3 regions of the Cytobacillus sp. BC1816 genome follow, and region 1 is predicted to be linked to each of the others. Evidence: riboswitches for the same ligand, from Rfam matches in the RefSeq annotation. Region 1 holds a riboswitch; each other region holds the start of a gene.
What was found. Region 1 has a riboswitch for glycine ahead of ACR42H_RS03200 (trimeric intracellular cation channel family protein). Riboswitches for the same ligand answer to the same signal wherever they lie in the genome.
Positions count from the first base shown of each region.

Region 2: it holds a riboswitch for glycine, as region 1 does, so the genes downstream of both, purU (formyltetrahydrofolate deformylase) here and ACR42H_RS03200 (trimeric intracellular cation channel family protein) in region 1, are expected to answer to the same signal.
Region 3: it holds a riboswitch for glycine, as region 1 does, so the genes downstream of both, gcvT (glycine cleavage system aminomethyltransferase GcvT) here and ACR42H_RS03200 (trimeric intracellular cation channel family protein) in region 1, are expected to answer to the same signal.

Region 1 covers NZ_CP195611.1:576,548-587,004, reverse strand. Annotated here, with positions in the region: gene ACR42H_RS03210 (BlaR1 family beta-lactam sensor/signal transducer) at 1-1,390, shown strand, start outside; gene blaI (penicillinase repressor BlaI) at 1,425-1,811, shown strand; glycine riboswitch at 2,043-2,136, shown strand; gene ACR42H_RS03200 (trimeric intracellular cation channel family protein) at 2,241-2,843, shown strand; gene ACR42H_RS03195 (amidohydrolase) at 2,885-4,090, opposite strand; gene ACR42H_RS03190 (YkvI family membrane protein) at 4,312-5,412, opposite strand; gene ACR42H_RS03185 (hypothetical protein) at 5,685-5,843, opposite strand; gene ACR42H_RS03180 (hypothetical protein) at 5,865-6,002, opposite strand; gene ACR42H_RS03175 (LysE family transporter) at 6,067-6,645, opposite strand; gene ACR42H_RS03170 (LysR family transcriptional regulator) at 6,768-7,679, shown strand; partial or broken gene ACR42H_RS03165 (DapH/DapD/GlmU-related protein) at 7,767-8,161, opposite strand; gene ACR42H_RS03160 (MFS transporter) at 8,195-9,418, opposite strand; gene ACR42H_RS03155 (ROK family protein) at 9,432-10,457, opposite strand, start outside.
Region 2 covers NZ_CP195611.1:420,026-430,482, reverse strand. Annotated here, with positions in the region: gene ACR42H_RS02215 (hypothetical protein) at 1-544, opposite strand, end outside; gene ACR42H_RS02210 (twin-arginine translocase TatA/TatE family subunit) at 715-921, opposite strand; gene ACR42H_RS02205 (alkaline phosphatase D family protein) at 937-2,691, opposite strand; gene ACR42H_RS02200 (hypothetical protein) at 3,006-3,326, shown strand; gene ACR42H_RS02195 (FbpB family small basic protein) at 3,872-3,997, opposite strand; gene purU (formyltetrahydrofolate deformylase) at 4,082-4,948, opposite strand; glycine riboswitch at 5,097-5,197, opposite strand; gene ACR42H_RS02185 (MFS transporter) at 5,373-6,560, opposite strand; gene ACR42H_RS02180 (glycosyltransferase) at 6,696-7,334, opposite strand; gene ACR42H_RS02175 (aspartate kinase) at 7,589-8,953, opposite strand; gene ACR42H_RS02170 (SpoIIE family protein phosphatase) at 9,302-10,444, shown strand.
Region 3 covers NZ_CP195611.1:3,983,661-3,994,117, forward strand. Annotated here, with positions in the region: gene ACR42H_RS20295 (rhodanese-like domain-containing protein) at 106-489, shown strand; gene gcvPB (aminomethyl-transferring glycine dehydrogenase subunit GcvPB) at 722-2,182, opposite strand; gene gcvPA (aminomethyl-transferring glycine dehydrogenase subunit GcvPA) at 2,175-3,521, opposite strand; gene gcvT (glycine cleavage system aminomethyltransferase GcvT) at 3,538-4,641, opposite strand; glycine riboswitch at 4,957-5,045, opposite strand; gene ACR42H_RS20315 (DEAD/DEAH box helicase) at 5,226-6,914, shown strand; gene ACR42H_RS20320 (YqhG family protein) at 6,892-7,686, shown strand; gene ACR42H_RS20325 (YqzE family protein) at 7,733-7,918, opposite strand; gene ACR42H_RS20330 (shikimate kinase) at 7,997-8,494, opposite strand; gene comGG (competence type IV pilus minor pilin ComGG) at 8,507-8,890, opposite strand; gene comGF (competence type IV pilus minor pilin ComGF) at 8,880-9,359, opposite strand; gene ACR42H_RS20345 (phosphatase) at 9,307-9,639, opposite strand; gene comGD (competence type IV pilus minor pilin ComGD) at 9,623-10,063, opposite strand; gene comGC (competence type IV pilus major pilin ComGC) at 10,060-10,383, opposite strand; gene comGB (competence type IV pilus assembly protein ComGB) at 10,383-10,457, opposite strand, start outside.

The DNA.
Region 1 (10,457 bases):
CGCAAGGCTTAAAATCAGTAAAATAAAGAAACATACAAACAGCCTGAGAAATAGCAGGCTTTTATCATTATTCGAACACTGCAAACACAAACTGAAGATTTCCAGAAGTATTATTGTTGGAGAGTCCTCTCTCGTTAAAACCCCAATGACGTTTGGATTTTTTAAGACTTATGTGGTGCTTCCCCGCCATTTTGACAAGTGGCTTTCTGAAAAGGATATAGAATATATCTTTTTGCATGAACTGAACCACTATAAAAATAAAGATGCTGCAGTCAATTATTTAATCGTGATTTTTCAAATACTATATTGGTTTAATCCTCTAGTTTGGCTAGCTTTTAAGAGAATGAGGCTGGATCGGGAAATTGCCTGTGATGCGGCGGTTTTAAATTCTTTGGATGAGCAGGATTTTATGGAGTATGGAAACAGCATTATTCATTTTGCCCATAAAGCCTCAAGGGCAGTGACAGTCGATTTGGCAGACCATTTAAACGGGTCAAAGAAACAGATCAAAAGGAGAATCGAAAAAATTGCCTGTTTTAAGTCGGAATCAAAACTGCTGAGATGGAAAAGTGCGGCTATACTCATTTTTGCGGGGATATTTATTGCAGGCCAGGCTCCATTTATCTCTGTAATGGCTCATGAAAATAGCAGCTATAAATTTAAGGATGATAACATTATTTATGAGGATTTAGGTAATTATTTTGCAGGATATGATGGAAGCTTTGTATTGTATGATAAAGAAGCAGACCACTATCTTATTCATAATAAAAAACAAAGCACATTAAGGGTTTCACCAAATTCTACTTATAAAGTTTATAGTGCGCTTCTTGGTTTAGAGTCAGGCATCATAACGGATGAAAACTCCTTGGCCAAATGGAACGGACTTAAATATCCTATTGATTCCTGGAATGCGGATCAGGATTTAACTTCGGCAATGAAAAATTCCGTTACATGGTATTTTCAGACGTTAGACCGGCAAGTGCAGTCCGGTACGATTCAAACTTTTCTGGACACAATCAGGTACGGGAATCGCGATCTATCTGGTGGAATAGACGAATATTGGCTGGAATCTTCCCTTAAAATTTCTCCAGTGGAACAAGTTCAGCTGCTTAAAAAATTTTATGCCAACGAATTTGGTTTTAAAGAAAAGAATATCCAAACGGTGAAAGATTCCATTAAACTAGAAGGAAAAGAAGGGTCCCTCCTTTCAGGAAAAACAGGTACAGGCACTGTAAATGGAAAAACCATCAATGGATGGTTCATCGGGTATGTTGAGTTAGGGCAGGACACATATTTTTTTGCAACGAATATACAGAATGAAGATAACTCCAATGGAAGTAAAGCAGCTGAAATTACATTATCCATTTTGAAGAAAAAAGGTATTTATTAATTCGTTCATCTCATTAAAGAAGGAGGGCGGTAATATGACTGATAGGATTCCCAGCATTTCAGAATCCGAGTGGGAAGTCATGACAGTCCTTTGGCACGGCGCACCCAAAACAGCTAATGAAGTCATTCTATCCTTACAAGAGTGCACAGACTGGAAGCCCAAAACAATCCGAACTCTTCTGGACAGGCTTGTCCAGAAGAATGTAGTGGGCGTAAATAAAAACCAGAGAATCTATACCTTTTTCCCGTTATATTCACAGAATGAATGCCAGCAGGCAGAAGCTCAATCCTTTATCAAGCGAATCTATGGCGGAACGGTGAAATCCATGCTAGTCCAATTCATCCAGGAAGACTCCCTGTCTGATGAAGAAATTAACGAACTGCGGACGATTTTGGCAAAGAAACAAAAGAAGGATGAATAACCTTCATGCTAGACCCTCTTTAATTGCAGGGGTTTTAGCGCCACTTCTTTGACGCACCCAAAAACAGCGACAGCCCCTGCTTCATTTCCGCTTTAATAAAATGGGCCCACCAATCCCTACAAGCAGAATGATGCACGCCATAGCACAAGGATTTCATGTCCACTTAGACACTTAATGGACTGTCCAAGCCTTTGCACTATACTTTATAATTATAAAAACAAATACTAGCGAATGACTGCTGCGGGAGAGAACGTATTGTACGTCACCGAAGGGGCAAATCTATAGGAAAGATGAATCTCTCAGGTAAGAAGACTGCAGCCGGACGCTTCTCTGGAGAACGTATCCCGCACCCACGGGGCAGGCCTTCTAATATAGAATAGGTAAACCTCTAAAGGTACAAGGACAGAGATACTTGATTAGGGGGATTGTATGGTTTGGGATGTATTGAACGTAATTGGAACCATTGCATTTGCAATGAGTGGGGCAGTCGTTGCACTGGAAGTAAAATACGACATTATGGGCGCCTATGTTTTAGGATTAATTACAGCATTTGGCGGCGGGGCTATTAGGAACCTTTTGACCGGCATTCCGATCATAGAATTATGGCAGCAAACGACTCTTTTTATCGTTGCCCTTATTACCATCAGTATTGTCATCCTATTGCCAAGCAGCGCAGTTCAGCTTTTGACGAAATGGAGTATTTTTGACTCAATCGGCTTGTCAGCTTTTGCCGTTCAGGGAGCTATGTATGCACAATCAATTGATTTACCCTTATTTGCTGTTACGTTCTCAGCTGCCATAACAGGTGCCGGCGGAGGTATGATCCGCGATGTGCTGGCTCAGCGAAAGCCCATTGTTTTACGTGATGAAGTATATCTTTTATGGGCCATCTTTGCCGGGTTTATCATAGGCCTGGATTGGTTATCAAAGTCTTACCATTTTTATATTCTTTTTACTGTTACTTTAATTCTGCGAGGAATATCGCATCATTACAGCTGGAGATTGCCTATCAAATCTATTCAAAAACAATAAGAAGTTACAAGCAGAATTTCTTCAAACATAAAAAGCTCACATCAGCGTGAGCTTTTGTTTTCTTTCACATTGATATAATTGCAAACAACATATCCCACTGATTTTGCGGCAACTAACAACGAACCTTCATCTATATCAAATTTAGGGTGATGATTGAAGTAAGGTTCTTCTGTTCCCTTTGGCGTGCATCCAATATAAAAATAACAGCCAGGGACCTTCTCCAAATAATACGCAAAATCATCCGATGGTGTCATTTTAGGAAATTCCTTGATCTCGATAATGTCTTTATCCCCGGCCGCTGAAAGCGTATCTGCGACAAACCCTGTCAATTCAGGATCATTATACAGCGGCGGATAGTCGGGTTCATACTTTAGCTCACAGCTTACCCCAAATAACTCCTCAAGACCATTTACAATGCGGTGAATTTCTCTATTCATCACATCCTTTGTTTCATCATTGGAATAGCGTACATCCCCCTCAATTTCGATATGATCCTTGATCACATTAAAACTCCCTTTACCGTCAAATGAACCAATTGTCACTACACCGGCATGAAACGGATCCACTCTGCGGCTCACAACTGTTTGGATAGCTGTTACAAAATAAGCTCCTGCAACAATAGCATCGTTGGCCTTATGCGGAGAAGAACCGTGTCCGCCGCTTGCCTGTACTCTCAGTTTAAAATAAGCGCGGCCATTAAAGGAATATCCGCTGTGATAGCCAACAGTTCCAGCAGGGGCGATCGGCAAAACATGTATGCCAAAAATTGCATGGACATCATCGAGAAATCCTTCCTCAACGATGCTTTTTGCTCCGCCTGGAGGCTCTTCTTCCGCATGCTGATGGATTATTTTCACGGTTCCATGGATCTTATCTTTTAATAGGATCAAACAGTCAGCCAAAACCAAAAGGTATGCTGTATGTGCATCATGGCCGCAAGCATGCATGATACCTTCCTCTTTTGATTTAAACGGAACATCCAGTTCTTCTTTAATAGGAAGCGCATCAAAATCAGCCCGAAGTGCCACGGTCTTTCCCGGCTTTCCGCCTTCAATAGTGACAACAATGCCATATCCATTCCCTGCATTTGTTATAAGATCAACATCTTTCCCTCTGTAAAAATCAGCTATATAGGCTGCCGTTTTTTCCTCTTTAAATGAAAGCTCAGGATTCTGATGTAAATAACGGCGTATCTTAATCATCTCTTCTTCTCGTTCTTCAAGCATTTTCATTAATTCTTCAATCATTAAAATCATCTCCTATCCTACTTTGACCAGAATAGAACCTCACTAAACACAACAGTTTTTTGAGAAACTATTTATATCATACGTATACAGCTGACATTCTAAAACGACCGGGACAAGAAGGCTGCCAGGCATTTTAGAACGTGTGCACCATTGTCTTTATTAAAAAAGAAGGAGAGCACTTCAGCGCTCTCCTTATCCATTATTCTCGGTTTTATCGGCTTTTAACTGTTCACTATTTTTTTAGGATATTCTTCGCCATCTCCGTATCCTTCTTTTTCAATACTTTTCATTCTAAGAGGAGCGTAAAATAATACAGCAATTAGAACCAATCCAAGATAACCTATCAGCGGGTAGAAGTAGCTAACAAGATCAGTAAAACCTATGAAGCTTGCTGCAAATGCTACAATCATGGTTCCCGCGAATAACCTTTTAAAATGTGCGGTATCAACCTTGGAAAATCGGGCCACAAAAGAGAAAAACATGCTTATAGCTGTATTGAAGATCATTGCAAAGAGGACAACCGACATGATCGTACCTAATGCAGGTGAAATATTATTAACAATGGCCAGCATTGGCATATCCATACTGCCAACACTTTCAATCTTAGAGAAAATAGCCAGATGGCTAAGCAGAATAAGAACACCGAGCCCAAAACCTCCAACTAATCCACCTAACGCGGCAGTTTTACGTTTATTTTCAGCTCCACCCATCACAATGGCCATTGAAGCACCTACTGCCGTGTTAAAGGACACATAATTGATGGCAGAAATAAACCAGTTTGGCAGAGTTGTCGGAGTTTCCTTGGCTACATCATTCAAAGCAAGGAATGATCCATCAGCATTTATAAAACTATAGATAGATGTGATGATGACAAACAGGATTAGAAATGGGGTAATCCCACCGATGATAGCAACAACACGGTCAACCTTTAACATTCCCGTTAATAGAACAAGAATCGTCATCACACTTGTCCCAATTATGACAGGCAATCCAAATTGCTGATTTAAGTTTGACCCTGCACCTGCTATCATGACAACACCTACACCAAACAAAGTAAAAATAAGGATATAATCAATAATGAACCCTAGATATCGGCCACTTATCTTATAAATCACATGCTTATGTGAGGAAGTTTTCATGCTGCTCCCTAACCACACCAATATCATGCCGACATAAGCAAATAAAGCGCTTGCAACAATAGCAGCAAAAATACCCATAATGCCAAAACTGGTAAAATACTGAAGAACTTCCTGCCCCGATGCAAATCCAGCACCCACAATTACACCAATAAAAGCGCTTCCAATTTTTAAAATGTCTTTCATATAGTTCCTCCCTGAAGTTGTCTACTATGCTTAGTATATCAATTTAAGAACGAAGTCGATTTGTGAAAATATTAAAAAATCTAACAATTCAATTGTTAAACTCCCCAAATCATTTTCCAGATTTATACTAAAATTTTGACGCAACCTGGTTAGAAACTTCTTTCTATTAAGAGGTAAAAACTGAAGTTCCTCTTTTGCTGGCAAATAAAAAGCGTTAACCGCCTCTGGTCAACACTTTCTATAACTCCTTAATTTAATGATATCCTGGTACTCTATAGCCTATCGCACTGGGGAGGCTTCTTTTCTCCCTCTGCAAAATCGCAGCCATCTGCAACTGATTCCAGCCCGTAGTCTGGATTGCTAATCTCAATTAAATCTTCGTTTTGACCGTTGTTTTGCGTATTCTCAAGTTTTTCTTTATTATCTCTCATGACTTTCCTCCAAAGTTTTATTTAACAGTTTTCTCTAATAGGAATAATGTTATTCGTTTCGTGCGGAATCCATAGGGCCAGCTTATTCTCATCGCTGAACTTCAGCGCCTGATTCCTGCAGAAAGTCACCGTATAGAGAAGAATTAACAAACCAGCCATCTGTTGTAAAAAAAAACAGTTTGCTTTTTTTCAGTCAGTCACCTAGCTTTAAACAAATTGGGAATCACAGAAAAATAGTAACCGCGGAATAAACCAGCATCATACACATCACGAGCCGAAATAACTTGTCATAATGGATGAAAAACTTTTTAAATACCGAGCCAAACCCTGACCACAAAAGCAATGCTGACCACCCAAGAATAATGGCTAATGTTAAATAAAAAACAATGAATTGAAAAGAATGATAGAAAGGAAGTATAAAACCACTCATGACAGTTAAAAAGAACAAAATGCTTTTTACATTTATGATTTGAAAGATAAAACCTGATAAAAAGGATGATTTCACATCTCTAACTTGCTCCCCGGACCATTTAGGCAGACCTACCTGCCAGGCTAAGCAGAGCAGATATATAGCACCAGCTGTTTTTAAATAAGGCTCTATTACTGGAATTAAAGTATATAGACCTGCTGTGAATACACCGCTCAAGATCCCAAGTACAGCAAACCCTGCCAGGATACCCGCCGTGAACCTCCACGACCCTGCGAAGCCAAATCTCCTCGCTTCATTCATGATTAAGATATTGCTTGGACCAGGCGTAATGGATGTAATGATTACATACGATAGAAACGCTACTATACTCATAAACTCACCTTCTTTACTCATTTACGCTTTAACAGTTTTTATTGTATGATGACTTTATTTATAAATAAAATTGAAATTAAAAATATCATTATCATTTTTTTCGATACAAAAGGAGAGACGGCATGGAAATCAGACATCTAATAACCTTTCAGTCCATTGCAGAAATAGGCAGTTATACAGGAGCTGCTGCGAAGTTAGGGTATACCCAATCGACCCTAACCGCCCACATACAGTCACTTGAACAGGAGATTGGCGGGGAGATTTTTACTTATAGCAATAGAAAGCTGCAGCTTACTCCTTTAGGCAGGGATTTAATCCCTTTAGCTGAGGATCTTCTTTCTGCTCATGAACAGATTAAAACAATGCGAAGCAGCCGTGAAGTGAGCGGAATATTAAAAGTGGCTGCACCAGAGTCTTTAACCATCTCAAGGCTTGGACCTATCATAAGGGAGTTCTCATTAAAATATCCTCATGTCAAGTTAGTCTTAACCAATGGTACATGCGGACAAAACCAAAGTGATTTAATGAGCGGACGGGTAGATGCGGCATTCATGGTTTATCCCGAAATAAAACCTGAAAAATGCATTCACTATCCCTTGTATCAAGAAGAAGTTGTCCTTGTGAGCGGGAATAATGGACCTGACCATTTTGATGAATATAAAAACAGTCAGGCCAGCCCCTTTTATATCACAAATGAAGAAGGCTGCAGCTACCGGTCAATGTTTGAAAGATATCTTATAAAGCATAGCATCCAGCACTTTCAGACCATGGAACTATGGAGCATAGAAGCAATCAAGAAGATGGTCATGAGCGGACTTGGATTTTGCGCTTTGCCTTACATCACTGTTAAAGAAGATATAGAGAACGGAAAGTTAAAACTATTAACGCATTCGGAGGAGTTCGAACCCTTTTATTCTCATATGCTGATTAAAAAGAAAAAGTGGCTATCTCCTGCTGTAGAGGCTTTTATAGATCTGGTATTAAAATCTGTAAATGGACTGGACAAAGAACATTTGAACAAAAACAAAAAATAGAGTCAGATTCCTCCTTACACTGAAACATAAGAAAAGCCAAATCCACAATGGGAAATGGCTTTTCTATTTATGGATGCTAAGGAGTATTTAAAGCTCTATTTGTTTAATTACTTTAGCTGGATTTCCGCCAGCTACCACATTACCGGCACATTTTTCACAACAACCGCTCCTGATGCGATCACAGTATTATCTCCTGCTATTACACCTGGATTTATTACGGCACTTCCGCCAATCCATACATTGTTTCCAATCGTAATTGGCTTTGCATATTCTCTGCCTGAATTCCGTTCAGCAGGATAAAGCGGGTGTGTTGCCGAATAGATTTGCACTCCGGGTGCAAGCATGCAATTATCTCCAAAACGGACTTCACAGACATCTAAAATCGTGCAGTCGAAGTTCGCAAAAAAGTTTTCACCTACATGCGTATTATAGCCATAATCCAATCTGATAATTGGCTCCATATATACGTTTTTTCCAGTGGAGTTTTAATTTTAAAGGCCTTCTTTGAAAATTACCTAATTTGTGTGAGAGGCAGCATCTGCTGAGTTTTTAATCTCTTTCTTATTCAGCAGGCGGTTCAGTTTTTCAGAACTTAAGAACATTGCTGCAGCAAGCAGAACAATATATATCGGAAAAATCCCAATTGTTGAATGAGAGGCAATGAAGCCTAGAACAGGCGGCATAAAGGTACTGCCTGTATATGCAACAGCCATTTGATAGCCCATTATAGTCTGAGAATGCTTCTTCCCAAAACGCGCCGGTGTTTCGTGCAGCATACATGGAAAAATCGGTGCCAATCCTAATCCAATCAAAATAAAGCCTGCAAGCGCGAATGCGGATGAAAATGGCAGGAAAAGAAGGATGGCACCAGTAAGTGCAAGAATTTGTCCCAACCGAATAAGAGTACGATTATTCACTTTAAACGTAATGAAGCCAGTAATAAATCGGCCAATTGTAATGCCTGCGAAATAAAAGGAAACCCATTGGGCAGCAGCCGCTGCCGGCAGATCCTTCACACTTACCAGAAAGCTGCTTCCCCAAAGTCCCATAGTGGCTTCAGCACTGCAATAAAACAAGAAGGAAATTAAAGCTAATTTAACTCCTTTGATTTGGAGCGGTTTTACATTTTCCGCATGATCCAATCTCTCTTCTGATTCTTCTGCCTCTTCACTTAGACCTTTATTATTATTCTTCCCTTTATTCCATAAAGGCAAAGTCAGCAAAAGGATGATTGCCAGCACAAATTGTATTCCTGAAATGGCAAAATACCCCTTGCTCCAGGAGTTTCCCCCTGCAATATACTGGGCCATGATGATCGGGCCAATAGTGGCTCCGACTCCCCAGAAGCTGTGCAGCCAGCTCATATGATGTGCTTTGTAATGTGCAGCAACATAATCGTTTAGTCCTGCATCGATTGCTCCTGCCCCCAATCCGAGAGGTATGGCACATAGAAATAGCCAATAAACCGATGGAGCAAAATAAAAGCCAAGTAACGCGGCAGCAGTCATTAACGTACTGAAAAAAGATACCTTCCCAGTTCCAAACCGTTTGAGGATTTTTCCGCTGACTAAACTCGAGATGATTGTACCGCCAGCTATTGTCATAAAAAGCAATCCGGCAGTCTCAAGCGCGGCGCCTAAGTCTGCCTGCATGACAGGCCAGGCCGCCCCTAACACTGAATCTGGCAGTCCCAGGCTAATAAAAGCCAAATATATGATCACCAAAAGGATTGTTGCCATGCTTCAGCCTCACCTATTTTCTGATAAATTTTTCGGGCGAATCAAGCATAAGCGCCAGACCCAGACTCTGCAATCCGTATAAATAGTCCTGTTTCCAATCACTTATTGCCAGAACAGGGAGGTGTTCTGGCGGAATATATTTTGAGCTTGCTGCAGCAATTTTTTCTATTAGGGTCCCCTCCACTTCATCTTTGCAGAAGATGAACGTATGAGGATTAATGATAGCCGTAATCGAGGCTACTAATCTGCTGATAGCATCAACCTGATTATCTCTGGATATCAGCACCTCTTTATGACTGGTTCCATTTTCCAGAGCTTCGCGGAAGTTCCGGTCATCATATTGAGGAACGAATGAGATTTCCCCGGCAAAAAATGTGTTTCCCCGCACAACATCCCCGTTGATCATAAACCCTGCACCAGGACCATTTTGACCGGAATATAAATACACAAGGGATTGATGATTTTTTATCCCCTTAGAATGGTGATATCCAAGAACAGCAGCATTCATGTCGTTCTCAACAACAACTGGAATCGAAAAGAGATTCTCAAAATATCCTTTAATATCGAAATCTTGAAACTGTTCATAGCCGGGCATGTAAAAAATCCGGCCATTCTTAACGGAACCAGGCACCCCAATGGAAAGCGAACGGATTGCCTGATTGGCCATCAATAAGGCTTCAATCGAACTCGTTAATAAATGCATCCCGCTGTCAGTCAATACACTTTGTATGGTTCCTTGTTCCTTCACTTCTCCCGCACAATTAAAAATGGCATAATTCGTCTCTGTCTTCTCTAAGAAAATTGCCAGACCCAGCATATAGTCAGGATTGTATGTATATCTTTTGGCTCTTCTCCCTCCGCTGGATTCATCCAGTCCCGACGACAGAATTTCCCCATCCTTCTCCATCTGTGACAGGAACTTGCTTATCGTCGGGAAACTGATTCCCAATTTATCGCTTAGTTCCACTTTGGTTGCACTTCCTAGGTCTAAAAGCGATCTGCGTATACCAGAAAGAATTAACAGCTTTAAAGATTTTGG
Region 2 (10,457 bases), 160 kb from region 1:
CAAGCTTTGTGCTTCCGACCAGCAAGACTCCAATAATGGCAACATAATATCCATAATCAAGCATATGGAAAATGCCATTCTGTAGGGTAACGTACACAAATAGGCCAAATAAAATAACGGCTCCGGCCTTTGTAGAGATGTGATGCGGAATAAGCAGAAAGCCAATCGCTATCCAAGTTAGAATCATTGCAATCGTATTGGTTAAATGAAATTCAGGCGCAAATAATGTTCCATTCGTCGCCTGTATTATTAATGCCACGGCTGTACCATACTTAAGGATATGCCTGCTGTATTTGCGGAATCCCGAGAGCCAGTCATCCAGCTTTTTAACCTTGCCCCATTGCGCTGTCCTTGGGATAATCAATGTCAGCATCGCAAGTACAATAGCAGCTGTCAGTGCCAGTCCCATAAATAATGGTGATAATATATTTTCAATCGTTTCTTTTTGAGGCGTCACATTCGTGAACCATTTCACATGTGCGTTTGCAAAAAAAGGCGTCATGACCAACCCTGCTATTAATGAAAACTGGAATATTTTTTTCATGATGATCGGGCCTCCCTGATGGCATTTTAGATAAACAATATAAGTACAGTATTAATATATAATACCTTTCATTCCAGTGGATTATTCAAAAATGAACAATATGTGAAATCTTTCACATATTGTTCCCAATAAAAATACAGGCTCATTCGCTTCGCCTGTATTTTTATTCCCTACTTTTCTTTTTTTAGAGCTGAAAGTACCGGCTTTTTCTCTTCATTCTTTCCCACATCAGAAACTAAATCCTTTGCCGCGCTTTTAAACTCCGTTAAGGTCCGCCCAAATGCCCTCCCGATTTCGGGAAGCTTGGATGGCCCAAATATGATTAAGGCAATGACAAGAACCAGAATTAAGCCTGGAATGCCAATGTTGGATATCATCTTCTCACCGTCCCATTAATGTAATACCTTTTCTCGCTTTTTCTTAAGCTGCTTTTCATGCGCCCTTGAGTGAGCTTGATGGCGATCTTCTTCCACCTCAGAAGAGATTCCAGCTCCCTGAGGTACAGCAGATGCCGATACCTGCTTCAAGCCAGCCTGATCTTTTTCAAAAACAAATGATGCTCTTGTTGAAATATCAGCTCCAGGCTCTGTTACGAAAGGAAGAACCCGATAATCTGCACGCCATTGCTCTGGTGTTACCCGGCAGCGGACATAGCCTCTATAATTATTAAAGAACTTAATATGCGGATTTTCTGCAAGCGTCTTTTCCGTATCCGCTCTCACATCTGATCCGTTTCCTCCTGATGTGATAGAGGTTCCGACAAATTCGGCCCCAATTAGCTTTGCATTTGGATCATTATAGTCTGTTAGAATATTGGAAGCCCAGCTTGCATGAACATCCCCAGTCAGAACAATCAGGTTTCCGATATTGTTTGAAACAGCAAAATCAGCCAAACGCTTTCGGGCAGCAGGGTAACCATCCCATGCATCCATGCTGAACCTCGGCGAAGCAATTGTCCCGAAATTTCTCTGGGCAAAGAACACCTGCTGTGCAAGTACATTCCAATGCGCATTGGAGCTGGCTAGATTGCCTTCCACCCACTGTTCCTGTTGATTGCCAAGAAGAGTGCGGTTCGGATCAAGCGACTCCGGTGTATGAGGCTTGCTGCCATCCCCATTTGCCTGGTCATCCCGATATTGCCGGGAATCAAGCACAAGGAATGACGCTAGGCTGCCATAGCTGAAATCCCTATACAGCTGCATACCATCACCATTTGGCATGGAAGATAATCGGAGCGGCATGTGCTCATAGTAAGCCTGATAAGCAGCAGCACGGCGTTTAATGAACTCTTCAGCTGACTGGCCTTTCTCTGGAATCCCTGCTGCATAGTTATTTTCCACTTCATGATCATCCCATGTTACTACCCAAGGGAAAGCGGCATGCGCTTCTCTCAGATGCGGATCCGTTTTGTACTGGGCATAGCGATTCCGATAATCTTCGATAGAGATAATTTCCGGCCCGTTATGATGGCGGACGTTTCCTGTTGGTGAAATATATTCATTTGGTCCATATTCATATATGTAGTCGCCAAGGTGAATAACAAAATCCAGATTTTCCTTTGCCATATGCTGATAGGCTGTAAAAAATCCATGTTCATACTGCTGGCATGAAGCAAATGCAAATGATAGCCCTGAAACTTTGGCACCCGCAGCCGGAAGCGTCTTTGTTTTGCCGATTGGGCTTAATTCATTGCCGCTTTTAAAACGATAATAATAGACAGTGTCCGGCATTAAGCCTTCTGCCTCCACATGCACGGAATGCGCCAAATCCGGCACTGCCATTTCTGTCCCGCGCTTAACAACTGTGCGGAAGTATTCATCTGCAGCAAGCTCCCATTTGACTGGCACCGCATGATGAGGCATCCCGCCTCCATTAAGCGGATCTGGTGCAAGCCTTGTCCATAAAACCACACTGTCCGAAAGCGGATCTCCTGATGCCACACCGAGGGTAAAAGGATATTTGCTGAACTTAGGAGCAGCATCAACTGTTAGATTACCTGCCCCTAATGACTGCGCCAAAGCCAGTGCAAGCGAAAAACCGGCTATTTTTCCTGCACCAGATAGAAAGCTCCGGCGGTCAATATCCCTCTTCAAGTTCTCTTCATTAAACTTCCTGATTAAATCATCAATCGATCTCTCATGTCCCATTTTTCTTCACCTCTTAACTCAATCTGGATTCACAGTTGATTATAAGAGGCTATTTTTAAAGCAATATGAAGATATGTAAAGGAGAATGACAATACCTCTGCCTATTTCATCAGGACTTTGTAAGGATTTGGTTGTTCATTCAACCTATAATCCAGACTTGCAGCCAAAATGCCTTTGTGCCCCTGTATCATTTGTCCCAGCTATTTTTACAATATATACATAGAAGATTAACGAATCCTGTCAAAATCTTTTAGTTTACTAATCTATAAATAGTGTTTATGATGATAGTTATAATCTTGAAAAGGGGTGAGGGAATGAAAAAAATGAAGTTACTGCCACTTTTAATGCTGTCTGTATTTTTATCCTTCCTCATCACCCAATACCCTGGTGTCCATTTTAATGATATTCCTATGGACCAAAGCAAAGCAGTAACGGTTTCGGATTTTAACGAGAGCTTTCTATTAAAAGATGACCCTAAAAAATATATCTTCACACAGGGTTTGCTTTCTTTAGCCATCACAAACCTAACCATTATTCTTTTTGTATACAGTGCCCTGCACATCATCGCCCGCAGAAAAAAGATATTTTATACCCCCATCTTCTACGAGGCGAATTATGTAATCCACACTCCTTAATTGTCCAACAAAACAATTAAAGGAGGAAACGAATAATGTGGATTCGATTCTTAATGATTGGCTTATTTTCATTAACAGCTTCCAGTCTGTTCTTTTATCAGGGAATGGAAATGTATCATGCTTTCACAGATTTCTTTAGACAAAAATAAGAAGTTGGCGCCCAGGGACTCCCTGGGCGTTTTTAATTCTTTCGATCAAGAAGGATTAGTTTCCTTCGTCCCCTTTTCCTCTTCTTCCGGGCACACTATTTCATCCTTATTGGTTCCCTTCAATCCTCTTGCCTCCCCTCAAAGGCACTATTCATCCCTATTAGTTCCCTTCACTCCCCCTTGCCTCTTCTCAATGGCACTATTCATCCTTATTAGTTCCCTACACATCTTCTTGCCTCTCCTCCAATGCCCTTCATCCTCATTAGCTCCCTTCGTTCATTTCCTGCTTTTCCCGCAGGCATTTATCCTTAATACGTCTCGCGCCATTTTCACTTTTTAACTCAGCTTCATAAAAAAACACCCGGCCTGTTTTATTCCCAGGCCGGGTGTACATTCTTACTGTGCTTTTGCATATTTATCGTCTATTTTCTTTTCGATTTTTTCAAGCTCCTGGCTATCTTTTAAAAGTTCTTCTTTATTTGCCTTAATCATTTCAAGCATTGATAATTTCTTCTTTTTCATTTCTGTTCACCTTCTCTCATGATGTCTGTAATCTCCTTGATGCTGGATCTATTTTTTTGACAGAGTATGGTGTCTGTCTGTCACCTAAAAAACAATCGTCTTATTTCCATGCACAATGACTTTGTTTTCCACATGCCAGGCGACTGCCTGGGCGAGGACCTGTCTTTCCACATGTCGTCCTGCAATTTTGAGATCCTGTGCAGTGTGGCGGTGATTAACCCGCTGGACATCCTGCTCAATGATCGGGCCTTCATCCAAATCATTCGTTACATAATGAGCTGTTGCCCCAATCAGCTTGACTCCGCGGTTAAACGCCCGTGCATAAGGATTGGCTCCCACGAAGGCTGGCAGAAAGCTATGATGGATATTGATAATCCTGTTTGGAAATTTGGATATAAAGCTGGGCGAAAGGATCTGCATATATCTTGCGAGTACAATGAAATCCACTTTTCCATCCAGCAGCTCCACAGACTTTTGCTCAGCTTCAGCTTTAGTGTCAGGCGTAATCGGAACATGATGATAAGGTATTCCGAAACCTTCCACCACTTCCCTCATGTCGGGATGATTGCTGATCACCAGGGGAATATCCACTTCAAGCTCCTTCGATTTCCAGCGCCATAACAGCTCCAGCAGACAGTGATCCATCTTAGAGACAAAAATGGCCATCCGCTTGCGCTCGCCTTTGCCGCTCAGCTTCCACTCCATTGAGTATTCCCTGGCCATTTCAGGCAGATCCTCTTTCAGTTTTGAAAAGGACTCATCAAAATGGTTCATATCGAATTCAATCCGCATAAAGAAGATGCCTGCCAGAGGATCGGTTGTATGCTGGTCAAAATGGACAATATTTGCCTTATGCTCCAGCAGGAAATTGGAGACTGTGGAGATTATGCCTGGCCTCTCAGGACAGGATATCAGCAATGTCGCCCTGTTTGCATTGATATTTGTATTCATATAGATTCCTCCATCTGCATTTCCCGAAGCTGCCATCCATATAAAAAGGACAGAAAAAAGGCGGCTTCTTCATCCCCCTTCTCTGTCCTTTTACCTGAGAGTTTAACCCCTTTGGTGTCGCAGGTTTCCTGCGCGCTCTCCAGAGATGCGTCCGACTGCGGTTCTGTCTACCTGAGAGATTGGCTTCAAGGGTATTTTTGAAGCTTGCTCCTTCGGTGGCTACTGAATGCTCTCTCCCGCAGCCGTCATTCGCTCAATATTTTTGTTATTTTCAGAATAATACATTATTTAGACTATGTCAATCGAACTGCGTTTCTTTCACAAAATTGCCACAATTGTAATTTGACTATTTTTTTTCCATATCATTTGCATAGGATAAAGGGCAAATAAAAAAAACCTGAAGACAATGTCTCCAAGCCTTTTTCTATACAGCCGCTTTCGGTTTCGGCTCCTTTTTTTGCCAGGCAATCGTGATAAACAATGTAACGATCAATAGGGCGAGACCGAGCACAAACGGATAGGTTATCCGTACATCGTAAAGTACGCCGGCAATCGTTGGGCCAAGCACGTTTCCAATGCTCATATAAGCATTATTCATCCCCATCGCAAATCCCTGCTCATTGCCAGCCATTTTTGAGATAAGCGTGGTTAAAACCGGACGCAGAATGGAAGTGGCCAGGAAAATGATCAGCGAAATGACAAAGAAAAGTGCATAGCTTCCTGCAAACAGCGATACAAGGAAGCCTGACGCCGCAACAGCCAAAAAGATATTCAATACCTTTCCTTCTCCGAATTTATTAACCACCCGATCGACTACAAATAGCTGAACAATAACACTAATGACCCCCGTTGAAGTCACCATAATGGCAATTTCCTGCGGAGTAGCAGCAAACTCATTATCAAGGTACAGCCCCAGCACTGATTCATACGCCATTAAACCAAAACTCATCACCAATGTGATGACAAGCGGAATAAAATATGGCTTCTTAACAGACATTGCCAGCTTCTTGACCATTGGTTCCTCGTCAGGCATTTCTCCCGGCACCGTCTGCAATGTGCTGCTTTCTTCGAGGAGCACAATTGAAAAAATAACTGCCACTAGAGATACAAGCGCTGAAATCAGAAAAGGCATTTTCAATCCGAAGTCTGCCAAAAATCCGCCAATTCCAGGTCCAACCACAATTCCAAGTGACATCGCAGCTGAGACAAGGCCATTCCCTTTTGCACGCTGCTCCATAGTTGTAATATCCGCAATGTAAGCAAAAATAGCTGGAATCAGCAATGCTGCTCCAATGCCTCCGATTACGCGTGAAAAATAAAGCAGCCAAATGGAATCCACTGCATAAAAGACAAGCATGGATAATGTCAAACCAGCTAATCCGTAAATAATCATCTTTCTTCGGCCGTATTGGTCTGCCCATTTCCCTGCAATGGGTGAAAAAATCAGCTGGGCACCCGCAAAAATGGCAATCATCAAGCCAGCTGCCGTTCCACCCTGATTAATGGATTCCAAATAAGCCGGCAAAATCGGAATAATAATCCCAAAGCTTCCGATCGCAATAAACATATTGATCATTAAAATGACCATCTTTTTCTTTTGATCCCCAGACATAGCGGATACCCCTCCTTCTATATGTGAAAAATTTACATTAATTTATTTGGCACGCTAAATAGCTTATAATGAGACAGGCTGCTTTGTCAAAGGAAAAATAAGAGAAGCTCCAGCATATGCTGAAGCCTCTTGTATTCACCCTTTGAATTTGTCCGGGAATTGCTTCACAACTGCTTTTGAAATGGCATCTGCCATTATGATAATATGCGACAATCCATCATCAATTGAAACAATTCTTGCATCCCAATCCTTAACCAGGCTCGCTGTTAAATCATCTGTCACCAATTCGAGGTGCGTGTATAGCAATTTTTTTACATCTTCATTTTGCAAATTAGGATTGGCTCCGCTTAGAAAAGCAGCAATCTCATCTGCATTGCGATGCCATTTTTTGTTCAGCTGATTCACTTTGGCGCCTTGCCCGCTTTTGGCAGCTTCAACAATATCTCCGGCAATAACAATATGCTCCTTAAGCAGCTCTGTAAGCTTATTTCCTGCAGCATCTCCATAATAAGGCTTTATTGAATTCCCGATTTCCTCCTGATTTTTCAAAAGCCTTGCCAGAACCTGCTTCTGATCCTCCGCACCGGCTGTTGTGGCACTTGTAATATAATTGCTTGTCCATAATACATGGTTCATCCATAACCTGCGGAATTCATTTTCAAACTTAACCTCTGATTGTGTGATACACGGTTTCTGTGCAGCTGCATTGCCTGGAGCTGCCAGCGTATTCAGCGGCAGCAGCAGCATTATTCCCAATATCAGTAATTTCTTCATATCCTTTTCTCCTTCCAGATTGAAAAAGTTTCCTTCTTATTTTGATTATCTTAAGAGTTTTCATTCCAAAAAAATAAAGCTCGAGGCTAATGCCCCAAGCTTTTTCAATCAAACGTTTGATTTATTTGCCATAGCTTGCTGAATAGGAATTTTATTGCACTAATTTGCATATAGGCATATTTTACTTTCAGGTAAGTCATTATACTTTCGTATAAATAACCCCTCGGATAAACAAAATTACTATTGTACAGTTATCACACCACTGCTGCCGCAGCAAAGAACTCATTGTAAAGCGCCTGTACCGCGCGTTTTTCATCCACTGCCTGTACGCCAAACATCATGCTCACTTCAGATGAGCCCTGATTGATCATTTCCATATTTACTTTCGCTTTAGCGAGGGCCTTGGATGCCCGGGCCATTGTTCCGATGTTTTGGCGCATCCCCTCACCAACCACCATGATAAGCGACAGGCTATGCTGGATTTTCACCTCATCCGCGTGAAGTTCATGTTGAATGCGGCTCAGAATTTCTTCCTCCACACCATTAGTAAATTGGTTTTCCCGAAGAATAATGGAGATATCATCAATTCCTGAAGGTGTATGCTCATAGCTGAGTCCATACTCTTCCAAAATGGTCAGCAGCTTCCTCCCGAAGCCGACTTCCCTGTTCATTAAGTATTTGCCGACGTATATGCTGCAGAATCCCTGATCACTGGCAATCCCGATCACAGGTCCGTTTGTGTTATCGCGCTCGTTCACAACCCTCGTGCCAGGAGCAGATGGATTATTCGTATTTTTAATCTGCACAGGAATTCCAGCCCTGAATGCCGGCACTAGCGCTTCATCATGCAGGACAGTAAAACCTGCATAGGAAAGCTCCCGCATTTCGCGGTATGTCAGTTCTTTGATTTCTTTAGGACTTTCCACAATAAATGGATTTACCGAATAAACAGCATCCACATCTGTAAAATTTTCATACAAGTCCGCTTTGGCTGCTCCAGCCAAAATGGAACCTGTCACATCCGATCCGCTCCTTGAAAATGTGAAAACCTGCCCATCCCTGCTATACCCAAAGAAACCTGGAAAAATGATAATCCCGTCCTGTTCCCTTAGGGAATATAGATTCTCATATGCCTCGGGAAGAACCTGTGCATTTCCAGGCTCCGGGCTTACAAGCAATCCCGCTTCTTTCGGGTTCACATACCTTGCTTGCACTCCCTGCTGCTGAAAATAAGCTGCAACAAGCTTAGCGTTATTATCCTCTCCGCTCGCTTTGATTAGATCCATAAAAACTTCAGGATGATCTGTATCGCTGGAGAGCCTTGTAAAAAGATCCTCCCTAATCATATCTTTAATGTCCAGACCCAGCTCTAATTCATCAGCGATTTGGCTATATCGATCCAATACAGCTTCAGCCAAGTCATCTGCTGCTTCTCCCAGAATCCGTTTCTCTGCACATGCAATTAATAAATCAGTAACCTTATTATCTGCTGAAAATCGCTTTCCAGGAGCCGAGACGACTATTATCTTCCGCTCTGGATCAGCATTTACAATATTGAAAACCTTTTCGATTTGCTTTCCGGATGCTAAAGAAGATCCTCCGAACTTCACGACTTTCATCCTGACATCTCCTAATCTCTGAAAATTTAATCTTTATTTTACTCTTATCCGAATAGAAATCAAGAGAAATTCTATCCTGAAAATACATATGTTCACCATAAAAACACACAAAAATATATAAATATATTAAATATGATTAACTTGTGTGATTATATCGCTTTATAATATTATTTAAGAATAATAAAAGAAAACGCTTACAATAAACATTTTATTTTATCCCGTTCTGCCGAATTGCCCAAAGCAAAAAAACTATTAATCTTATGGTTTTTCCCTTTCCAAAACGGGGTATATGTTAAGGATATTTATATAAAGATTTAAATCGTAAAAACACGGGAAGGGAAAAAGTCTATGGGAATCCTAGTTGTGGACGATAATCAAGCCAATTTGTTTGTCATTCAGCATATATTAAAACGCGCCGGGTATAAAGACCATTTAACGTTTTCTTCTGCAAAGGATATGTTTCAGCATCTTCAGGGATATTCACCTTTCTCAGCTGATATAAAAGCAGACATTATCTTAATGGATATTATGATGCCGGAGATGGATGGAATTGAAGCATGCCGGCGGCTTCAGCAGATTCCACATTTAAAGGATATACCGGTGATTTTTGTAACTGCATTGGAAGATTCAAATAAGGTAGCAGAAGCTCTTGATGCGGGCGGAACTGATTATGTTATGAAGCCCATAAATAAAACGGAACTGCTTGCCCGGATTCGTGCTGCATTAAGACTTAAGTATGAAAAGGACTGGCATAAGGAGCAGGAAAATAAAATCAAGAATGAATTGGATTTATCCATGCAGGTGCAGACCAGCATGCTGAGCGAGCCGATTTATCATAAGCACACACTGTTAAAAGCTTCCTACCTCCCAGCCAACAAACTTGCAGGGGACATGTATTACTGGTACCAAATCGATGAACATCGCTTTGCTGCCATCCAGCTGGACATGATGGGCCACGGAATTTCAGCATCCCTTGTATGCATGTTTATCTCTTCTGTTCTAAGGGATGCCATCAGAACATGCAGCGATCCTGAATACGTCATGAAGGAACTAAATCGGTGGATGAATTCCCTTAATCAGCGCAATCAGCGGATTCCATATTATTTTACAGCCATTTACCTCGTCCTTAATAAAAAAGACAAAACCGTCGAGTATGTAAATGCCGGGCATCCAACCGGATACGCACTAACAGATAAGAAGGAAATGGTCAGCTTACCCAGCAATATGTGTGCAGTAGGCTTTTTTGAAGATATTACGATTCAAAAAGAAACAATTCCCTATATAGACTCCATCCAGCTGCTCCTGTTTACGGACGGAGTGGAAGAAGCAGTGGAGCAGAATAATCTTAACCCTTGTGAATACCTTCAGCGCTTCGCATCCTTCCATTGGAATGCAGCCAGAACTGCAGAACCAATCGATATGATTCTGACTAAACAGCAGCAGGCAAGCGCTGATGATGATATGTGTGTTGTTCTGGTTCAGGCAGATTAGGGTGTATACATAA
Region 3 (10,457 bases), 1.9 Mb from region 1:
CAAGTTGAATTTCCATAACAAATTTAACAGATTTCCTTTACTCCTATTAGGAAAGGCTTATATAATATTAGTTGGCTTACCTATGTGTGAAAGGAGAAAGACATATTGGAAACACTTTATTTCATTCTTATCATTTTGGGTGCAATCATTACCTATTCCGTGATAACCTGGTTTTATCAGCGCCGAATTGTTAAAACGCTTTCGGAAGACCAGTTCAGAGAAGGCTACAGAAAAGCCCAATTAATTGATGTACGTGAACCAAATGAATTTGAAAACGGCCATATTTTAGGTGCCCGCAATATACCGCTTTCACAAATGAAAATGCGCATGAAGGAATTGCGTCCGGACAAGCCAGTCTACTTATATTGCCAAAGCGGCATGAGAAGTGCGAGAGCTGCCCAGTTTTTGCATCGTAAAGGATACAAAGACCTTTCACACCTGCAGGGCGGATTTAAAAAATGGACAGGAAAAGTGAAAGCGAAAAAATAATAGCAATATTTGAAAAGACCCCGTTACCTTAACGGGGTCTCTTGATTGGAAAACCCTCTGCAGGTTCAATCATAATTCATTCCGAAAAACCGCTGTTTTTTCCTCATTTAGCTTGATTCTTTTCCCCGGAATCGCTGCATTACTCACGAATTTCCTTATTCCTTCACAGAGTTCAGATAATAGTCAATATACCGAAAAAAAGAGTGCCCTCTTAAGGACACCCATTTTCGTTTTATTGTTTTTGATAGCGAAGAACCGGCTTTCTTGCAGCCATTGTTTCATCCAGACGGCCAATTACTGTTGTGTGAGGTGCTTCCTGAACAATCTCAGGGTTTTCCTCAGCTTCTTTAGCTATTTGAATCATGGCGTCGACAAAAGCGTCCAGCGTTTCTTTTGATTCTGTTTCTGTCGGCTCAATCATTATGCACTCTTCCACGTTAAGCGGGAAGTAGATGGTTGGGGGATGGTAGCCAAAGTCAAGAAGGCGCTTGGCAATATCCAATGTACGCACGCCAAGTTTCTTTTGGCGCTTTCCGCTTAAAACGAATTCATGCTTGCAATGTCTGTCAAATGGCAGGTCAAAGAATGGCGCAAGCCTTCTCATCATATAGTTTGCGTTTAATACCGCATTTTCCGTAACTGCCTTCAGTCCATCTGGCCCCATAGTACGGATATAAGTATAAGCCCGGACATTGATTCCGAAGTTTCCGTAATATGGCTTTACTCGGCCGATTGATTGCGGACGGTCATAATCAAATTCATATTGGTCACCGTTCTTAACCAAAACAGGCTTCGGAAGGTAAGGAATCAGATCCTCTTTTACGCCTACTGGCCCTGATCCCGGTCCGCCGCCGCCATGCGGTCCTGTAAAGGTTTTATGCAGGTTAAGGTGAACAACGTCAAACCCCATATCTCCCGGACGTGCTTTTGAAAGTACAGCATTCAGGTTAGCTCCATCATAGTACAGCTTCCCGCCGGCGCCGTGAACAATCTCAGCCATTTCAAGAATGTTTTCTTCAAACAAACCTAAAGTATTCGGGTTAGTCAGCATAAGGGCAGCAGTGTCCTCGCCAACCACTCGTCTTAAATCCTCTAAATCCACCAGCCCATTTTCATTAGATTTAACAGTTACTGTTTCAAAGCCTGCGACTGTCGCGGATGCAGGATTTGTTCCGTGGGCAGAGTCAGGAACGACTACTTTTGTACGCTTTGTATCGCCATTCGCCTCATGATAAGCACGGATCATCATTAATCCAGTCCATTCTCCGTGTGCTCCTGCAGCTGGCTGAAGCGTAACCTCATCCATTCCCGTAATTTCAATCAGATGCTCCTGCAGATCATACATCAGTTCCAGAGCCCCTTGAACAGAGCTTTCATCCTGCAGCGGGTGCAAGTGGGCAAAACCATTGAAGCGCGCTACATTCTCATTGATTTTAGGGTTGTATTTCATTGTGCAGGAACCCAGTGGATAAAACCCTGAATCAACGCCATGATTGCGTTTGGAAAGTGCAGTATAATGACGCATGATATCAAGTTCAGACACTTCCGGCAGCTCAGGCTCTTCCTCTCGCAGGTAGCCTTCGGGAAGAAGTTCGCCCAGGTCAATTTCTGGAATATCCATTTCAGGCAGGCTATAGCCGATACGGCCTTCTGTGCTTAATTCAAAGATGAGTGGCTGATCTTCCTTATGCATGGTAATCCCCCATTTCTTTAACGAATGCATCGATTTCATCCTTCGTTCTCAATTCCGTTACAGCAACAAGCATATGATTTTTCAGGTCAGAATAATCTCTGCCCAAATCGTAGCCGCCAATAATGCCCTTTTCCAGAAGCTTTTGATTTACTTCTTTAACAGGCTTATTCAACTTGATGACAAATTCATTAAATGAAGAGCCCTCAAATGGAACTTCAAAGCCGGCAGCCTTAAATTGCTGTTTTGCATAATGGGCCTTTTGCATGTTGGCAGCAGCCATTTCCTTTACGCCCTTCTTGCCAAGAGCTGTCATCGCTACAGATGCGGCAAGTGCGTTTAGAGCCTGATTGGAACAAATATTTGAGGTTGCCTTATCGCGTCGGATATGCTGTTCACGTGCCTGAAGAGTAAGCACGAATCCGCGGCGCCCCTGATCGTCTACCGTTTGTCCGACAAGACGTCCCGGCACTTTCCTCATTAGCTTGGATGTTACGGCAAAATATCCGCAATGGGGGCCTCCGAAAGCTGTAGGAATTCCGAAAACCTGGGCATCTCCTGCTACAATGTCTGCTCCGAATTTACCCGGAGGTGTCAGTGCGCCAAGTGCAAGCGGGTTGCTTGAAACAACAAACATGGATTTATGGGCATGGATAATCTCCTCAAGCTCTTTTAAAGGCTCGACTCTGCCAAAAAAGTTAGGATACTGTACAATGACAGCTGCGATATCATCGCCTATCATTCCATTTAGAGCTTCAAGATCTGTGATGCCGTCTTTATGAGGGATTTCAATCACTTCAATATATTGGCCCTTTGCGTATGTCTTGACTACTTCTTTAGATTCAGGGTGAACCGCGCTGGAGATAAGAACTTTCTTGCGGCGTGTGCTGCCTGCGCTAAGCATGGCTGCTTCAGCAAGGGCTGTTCCGCCATCATACATAGATGAGTTGGCAACATCCATTCCTGTTAACTCACAGATCATTGTCTGGAATTCAAATATTGCCTGAAGCTCTCCCTGGGAGATTTCCGGCTGGTAAGGAGTATAGGCCGTATAAAACTCTGAACGTGATAGCACATGATCAACAATGATTGGCATGTAATGATCATAAACACCTGCACCAAGGAAAGATGTATTTGTACGAAGATCAGCATTTTTCTGAGCCATTTTAGTAAGCTCTTTCAGTAAGGCTGTCTCTGATTTTGCCGGCTTGATTTTATATTCACCCTTAAACCTTACACTTTCGGGAATATCACTGAATAGTTCTTCCACAGAACTGACGCCGATTTTTTCAAGCATTGCTTTCTGGTCAGACTCTGTCATCGGTAAATAGCGATGTTTCATCATTTTCTCCCCCCGGTTAGTTCTTTTCTCTTTTATAAAAAGGTGTTGCTGCAATCTTAGCCTTCAGTCGTTTGCCGCGGATTTCCACTTCCAATTCCGTTCCCGGCTCCGCATGCTCTTTCTTGATAAGAACAAGGCCAATATTCTTTTTTAATGTCGGAGATTGAGTGCCTGTTGTCACTTCCCCGATCAGTTCTTCCCCTTTATATACAGGATAGCCATGGCGCGGAATGCCGCGGTCAATCATTTCAATTCCAGCCAGCTTGCGCGGAACCCCATTTTCTTTTTGATTCTTAAGCACTTCTTTGCCGATAAAATCAGCTTCTTTATTGACTTTTACAGCAAAGCCGATTCCTGCCTCAAGCGGTGTGATTTCAGGTGAGAGCTCCTGGCCATAGAGTGCCAGATTGGCTTCAAAGCGAAGAGTATCCCTTGCGCCAAGCCCGCATGGGAGAACGCCTTCTTCTTTGCCTGCTTCAAGGATTTCATTCCATAACGCGACTGCATCCTTGGCGTCACAATAAACTTCAAATCCGTCTTCTCCTGTATATCCTGTTCTGGAGACTAGCGCTTTCTTTCCATTCAGATCTACATCCTGCTGGAATTTGAAAAATCCGATATCCGACAGGTTCGTGCCAGCAAGCTTTTGGAGCACTTTTTCTGCAAGCGGTCCCTGAATCGCAAGCTGTGCCATATCTTCAGAAAGGTTTTTCAATTCCACATTCCCTTCAGCATGGTCCTGTAGCCAGTTAAAGTCCTTTTCAATATTGGAAGCATTTACAACCAGCAAATAATGGTCATCCTCTATTTTATAGACAAGTAAATCATCAACAGTTCCGCCATTCTCATAACACATGGCTGTATATTGAGCACCTGAGTTCTTTAATTTGGAAATATCGTTCGTCATCATTTTTTGAAGGTATTTAAGGCTATCCGTCCCCTTTACTTCGATTTCACCCATATGGGATACATCAAAAAGTCCGGCTTTTGTACGGACTGCTTCATGTTCTTCTTTAATGCTTGAAAATTGAACAGGAAGGTCCCAGCCCCCAAAGTCAATGGTTTTTCCTCCGTAATCTTTGTACACCTCGGATAAAGGCGTGCGTTTTAACTGTGACATTTACTCGTCCCCCTTAAATCTTTTGAAGTTTGTTGCAGGAACATAAGAAAAGCGGAAGCGCCTTGCCTACCCCCGACAAGCACAAGACAAGCCTCACGAAAAGGCGTTCTTTGCCTTTTTGGGAGGATTGGCTCGTGACCTCGAGGGGGTAGGCGCTGGAGCTAGACAGTTCTTGAAGTTCAAAAATTTCTTGTTGAACATAAAAAGGACAGAGTATCCCCTCAAATATGAGAAGATCTCTGTCCTTGCACCTGAAAGTTTACCGAAATCGGCTTTCCCCTTGGGTGGCTTATTAAAAAGCACTCTCCAGAGCTGCGTCAAACAAGAGTTCTTTTGCCTGAGAGATTCACAGATTTTGCTTGCTCCTTCGGCGCTACAATTGTAGTCTCTCCCCTTGTTGTCATTCGCATTTATAAAATTTTCCAAGTTGGTCATACTTATACCAAACAGAAAAAATAAAGATTCCATTATTTCGGTTAACTAAATGTAATGTGTTAACTTTCAAAACTTTCAAAGCTATTAACATCGTACCACCTTAACGAGGTTTGGGCAATATCTTTATATAGATAAAAGGAGCTGTTTTTATGACAGTGCAAATTGGCTTTGATTCTGCCTGGCAGGATGAATTCTTAAAAAGAATTGATGACGACGGCCCATGGGGAAATTGGGAGCTTTATAAACTGGGTGTTGAGGTTGAAAACCACACGACTATTCCTGATTTTGAAGGCCTGCAGGCTCCAAAGCATCTGCCGAACCTTACTCCCCTTCCCCATCAGCTGGAAGTAGCCAAGCAGGTAGTTGAAAGCATGAACGGCAAAGCGATTCTTGCTGATGAGGTCGGTCTCGGTAAAACGATTGAAGCTGGTCTGATATTAAAGGAATATATGATCAGGGGACTCGTAAAAAAAGTCCTTATACTCGTTCCTGCTTCCCTCGTTTCACAATGGGCCATGGAGCTCAACAGCAAATTTTTCATTCCGGCTGTGGCACAGCGGAAAAGCTATGTATGGGAACAATGCGACGTAGTGGTATCATCCATTGATACAGCCAAACGCAATCCCCATCGGGACATTATCTACAGCCTTGATTATGATCTGATCATTATAGACGAAGCTCACAAGCTTAAAAATAATAAAACCAAAAACTATGAGTTTGTGCAAAACCTGAAAAAGAAATTTTGCCTTCTTTTAACAGCAACACCCATTCAGAATCGCATCAGTGAGATATTCAACCTTGTGTCTTTGCTCAAACCGGGCCATCTTGGCAATGAATCAGCTTTTTATGAGAATTATAAAAAGGACTCGCGTTCTTTAAACGATGATGCACATCTAAAAGAACTCGTAAATAAAGTAATGATCCGCAACCGCAGGGCAGATACTGGAATTGAATGGACCAAAAGACATGTGGAAACAATACCGATTGAATTTTCGCAGGCTGAGCGCGAGCTTTATGATGCTGTAACAGAGCTGCGGGGTGAAGGTGACTGGGTCAGTTCGAGCCAATTTTCAGTGATGACCCTGCAAAGAGAGGCGTGCAGCAGCAGAGAAGCTGTCTATTTCACCCTTCAGAATATGCTAAAAAAGCAGGAACAGCCCTCAATAGCTTTTCAGGAACAAATACAGTACCTTATTAAAAAAGTAGAAGCTGTCCAGCAAAATTCCAAAGCTCAAAAAGCTCTGGAATTAATACAAACCATCAATGACAAGGTCATAATCTTTACTGAATACAGAGCAACACAAATGTATCTTCAGTGGTTTTTAAAACAATACGGGATTACATCTGTGCCGTTCAGGGGAGGATTTAAAAGAGGCAAAAAGGACTGGATGAGGGAGCTTTTCCAAAAGAATGCTCAAGTCCTGATAGCAACAGAAGCAGGAGGAGAAGGGATAAACCTGCAATTCTGCAATCATATCATTAATTTTGATCTCCCCTGGAATCCAATGCGTCTCGAACAAAGGATAGGACGTATCCATCGTCTCGGCCAGGAAAAGGATGTCATGATTTATAATTTTGCCACGAAAGATACAGTCGAAGAACATGTAATGAAGCTTTTATATGAGAAAATACATCTTTTTGAAAAAGTCATAGGTGATTTGGATGATATTTTATCAAAACTTGAATTTGGAAGTATTGACGATCACCTTGTAGACATTTTCGGAAGATCAGCCTCAGAAGGTGAAATGAGAATCAAAATGGAGAACCTGACGAGCATGATTCAATTTGCTGAAGATATGAAAGAAGGTGGACTGAATGCAGCAACAGGAAATTCATAAATTCCTTGAAAGGTATTTTCACGCAAATGGATGCGAAATAATTGATAAAGGCCCGGGTTATATGACCGTACAGCTGACGATTGACTTGGATAAGGAATTAATGAATCGCCCCTTTTACTGGCATTATCTCGAAAAAACAGGCGGGGTTCCTAACCCAATGCAGCTTACACTTATTACAAACCAGCAGCTCGCCCCTGCGCATATTAAGGGGGAAGTCATTCATTTTGGGTCCCCAAGACTTCACCAGATTTTTCATTCTGCCCGAAACCTGGCAGGCTATATACGATTATATGAAAACCACCGGCTGGCACCAGGCATGCAGGTTCCCTTAAGGCCATGGCTGGGAATGAATGTCCGCGTATCTTATCAATGCGACCGAAAAAGAGATGTCTTTAAATCCATCGGCCTCCAATTAATAAATGGACAAATGGTCGAAAGCTTTCATGACAGATTGCTTGACATGAGCCTTACACCAAAGATTCCCGACTACTCTTTCACTCTGTCTCCGCTCATTATGCCGGGGAGCGGTGTGTTCAGGGTAGCTAATTTCATAAAGTCCGAAATTGAACAAGAAGAACATTTATGGGCCGAAGAAGCCCGTAAGCGCTGGCAAAAAGATCTCAGCCTTCTTGAACATTTTTATGAAGATGCAGAAGAAAAGGGGGAAAGCTATGAAAACGAGAAAGCAGCCCTTCAAGAGCAATATGAGCCAAAGATTAATATCTCTATAATAAATGGAGGCCTCTTTTATCTGACAGACAGCGCAGTATGAAATCACACAAAAAACCGGCAGACATTGCCGGTTTTTTGCATGAAATCTATTTATGTTTTTTTCTTTTTATGCCCAAATAGAAAAGATATGAAAACATGCCAAACCACCTGAATAAAAACGGCTCTTTCATGTCCTTTTTCTCTATTTTATGCCGTTTTCGCTCATCTTTGGGCTGATCTATATATTTTACTACTGTCTGTGTAAGATACTTTACATAATCGTTGGATTTCATTTGTCATACCTGCCTTTTTCTGCACATATTGCAATTAAAGCTTGCATTTTATCATTTACAAGTATGTCCAACTAGTTTTCACCCTAAACAATCTGTTATTTCCTGAATTATTTCTGCTTTATCTTTATTAGTGGTATCAATGACTACATGAGCGGTTTCTTTATATAGTGGCATCCTTTTTTCATAAAGTTCCTGAATCAGCCTTTTTTTATCGCCTTTCAGCAGGGGTCTGGAATGATCGTTTTCAATCCGCTTAAATATTTCTTCCGGCGATGCATAAAGGAAGAAAACGATTCCTTTTTCATTCAGCTTTTTTCTGTTTTCAGGTTTAACTACAATTCCCCCGCCAGTAGTAACAATTCCCGCTCTATTATCAAATTCATCTAATATAAGAGTTTCAAGGTTTCTGAAGTATTCCTCTCCATGCTCTTCAAAAATATCATTAATATTTTTCTTCTCCCGCATAACTATTTCTTCATCTGTATCGATTACTTCTTGGTTTAAGCAGGATGCAAGCTCTTTTCCAATTGTTGTTTTGCCGGCACCCATGAATCCGATTAAGTAAATTGGCTTCATCTTTATCCCCACTTAGTTTTTTTCAATCCATTTTATCATTTTTTGCAGATCCGTGTCATAGTAAGCATATCCGAAAATTTCCTTATCAGACCCAATTTTCGTTTTGAAGGTAATTTGAATTAAGCTTGTTGCCACTGGTGAGACTTCATATGAAACAGATCCATTTTTAAACGAAAAAATCCCTGACTCATCCGGGTCTATATTTTCGCTTAGCATTTTTTCAGTTTTTTTTAAGGAACACAGTAAGTAATACTCCTGCATCATGACGGTTTCCGCCTGATTCACTATCCTTTTCTCAGAAATAAAATGATCTAATTGAATCGTAAGGAGAAAGAGTGCAGCCAGAATGATTGTTAAAGTAAGTGGATAAGAAAATCCATCCTGATTACGGTACATCAATATCCTCCATATTCATAAGGTAATATAGACGGGCCGAATGCTCCTGATCAAAACTATCCGATACATTTATTTCAACTCCGCTTTTAATGGAACTGAATGTTATTCTATCAAGTTTCTGCAGGACAATTTCATGGCCTTTCATATCCACTCTCCTCCTCAAATTAGAACCATATTTTTCATAAATCACATTTTTCCCGTCTATCGTTAATACAATGGAAACTGGTGATATTTCTGCAGCATCAGCAAGCCTGATCTCTTTTTTCAGCTGATTGATAAATACATGCCACTCAAGCCTTTGCGTCCTGGCTTCCATTTTCCAGTCCTGAAAGAGGAAATGAATGCTGACAGGCAAAAAGGAAGAGATCATTAAAAATATTGCAAACGCAAACAGCATTTCCAGCATGGTAAATCCTTTATTGTTGGAATACTTCACACTTTTCTTCCGGTCTATCCCGTACGTTTTCATATCTTATGCAAACCTCCATAAATCCTTGGTTTTCGATAGGGAATATTTCATAGACGGTTTGATTTTTTATTATAGTCTTCCCCTCAGGATAATGCCCTTCCGAGGCGGCCTGCTGAAGACTCTCATAAAGCAGCTGTGTGCTTTTGTAATCCTGTTTTACCTCTTCAGAGTGCTCAATAGCCTTAATAACAAGAGGAAACATTATGCCCGCTGCAAGCAGAATCCCTGATAAAGACAGAAGGAGCTCGGCCAAAAAGAATCCTTCATTCCTTCTCCACATAAAATCTCCCTCTTCCAATTAAAAAGGTAATTTTGTATTGGTCATTTCCTGCTTTGACATAGAAAGTACCGAATTTATTTGTAATACCTCCAGGTCCATATTGAAAAAACAATGGCATGGTACCCTCCTTAATCTCAATTATTCCAGGATATTCTCTGCTGATGATACGATCAGCTGCAAACTTTGCCTGGGCGTAATACCTTTTCTTCTCGGGAACAATTTGAATAGCTACATCTGTCTGATGGGTGATGGCATAGCTCTGGGCATAAAGCAGGTCAGACTTTAATTGGGAAAAGAACATTCTCTTTTCAAGATTGAGGAATTGCGGTTTAAGAAGAATAGCTGTAATCGTGGCAATCATAAGGAAAATACTGAAAACGAAAAGAGTTTCTATTAATGTAAAGCCTTCTTTGTTCTTTATCATGACCCTGAAGATTCAACCTTCCCTTCTGCAGAAATCTTAATGGCATCTCCATTTGGACAAGTCGTGGTTTCAGCATTGAGGTATTCGGAATCCACTAAATCCTGTATACCTGAAGGAAGCTCTTTATTGTCAATTTCATATGCCTGAACCTGGGCCTGCACCATTTTAACAAACGCATCGCATCCCTTGCTGTTTATTTTTGAATTGTGTTTCGTTACATTCGGAATGGTGATGATTAAGAGCACGGAAATCACCAATAAAACAATCATCATTTCAATGAGCGTGAACCCTTTGTCATTATTTACTGTGCGCCATTTCATTAAAATCCCTCCAATAGATGAAACATAGGCAGCAGAACCGCCAAATACATTGAGACTATTAAAAAACCGATAAA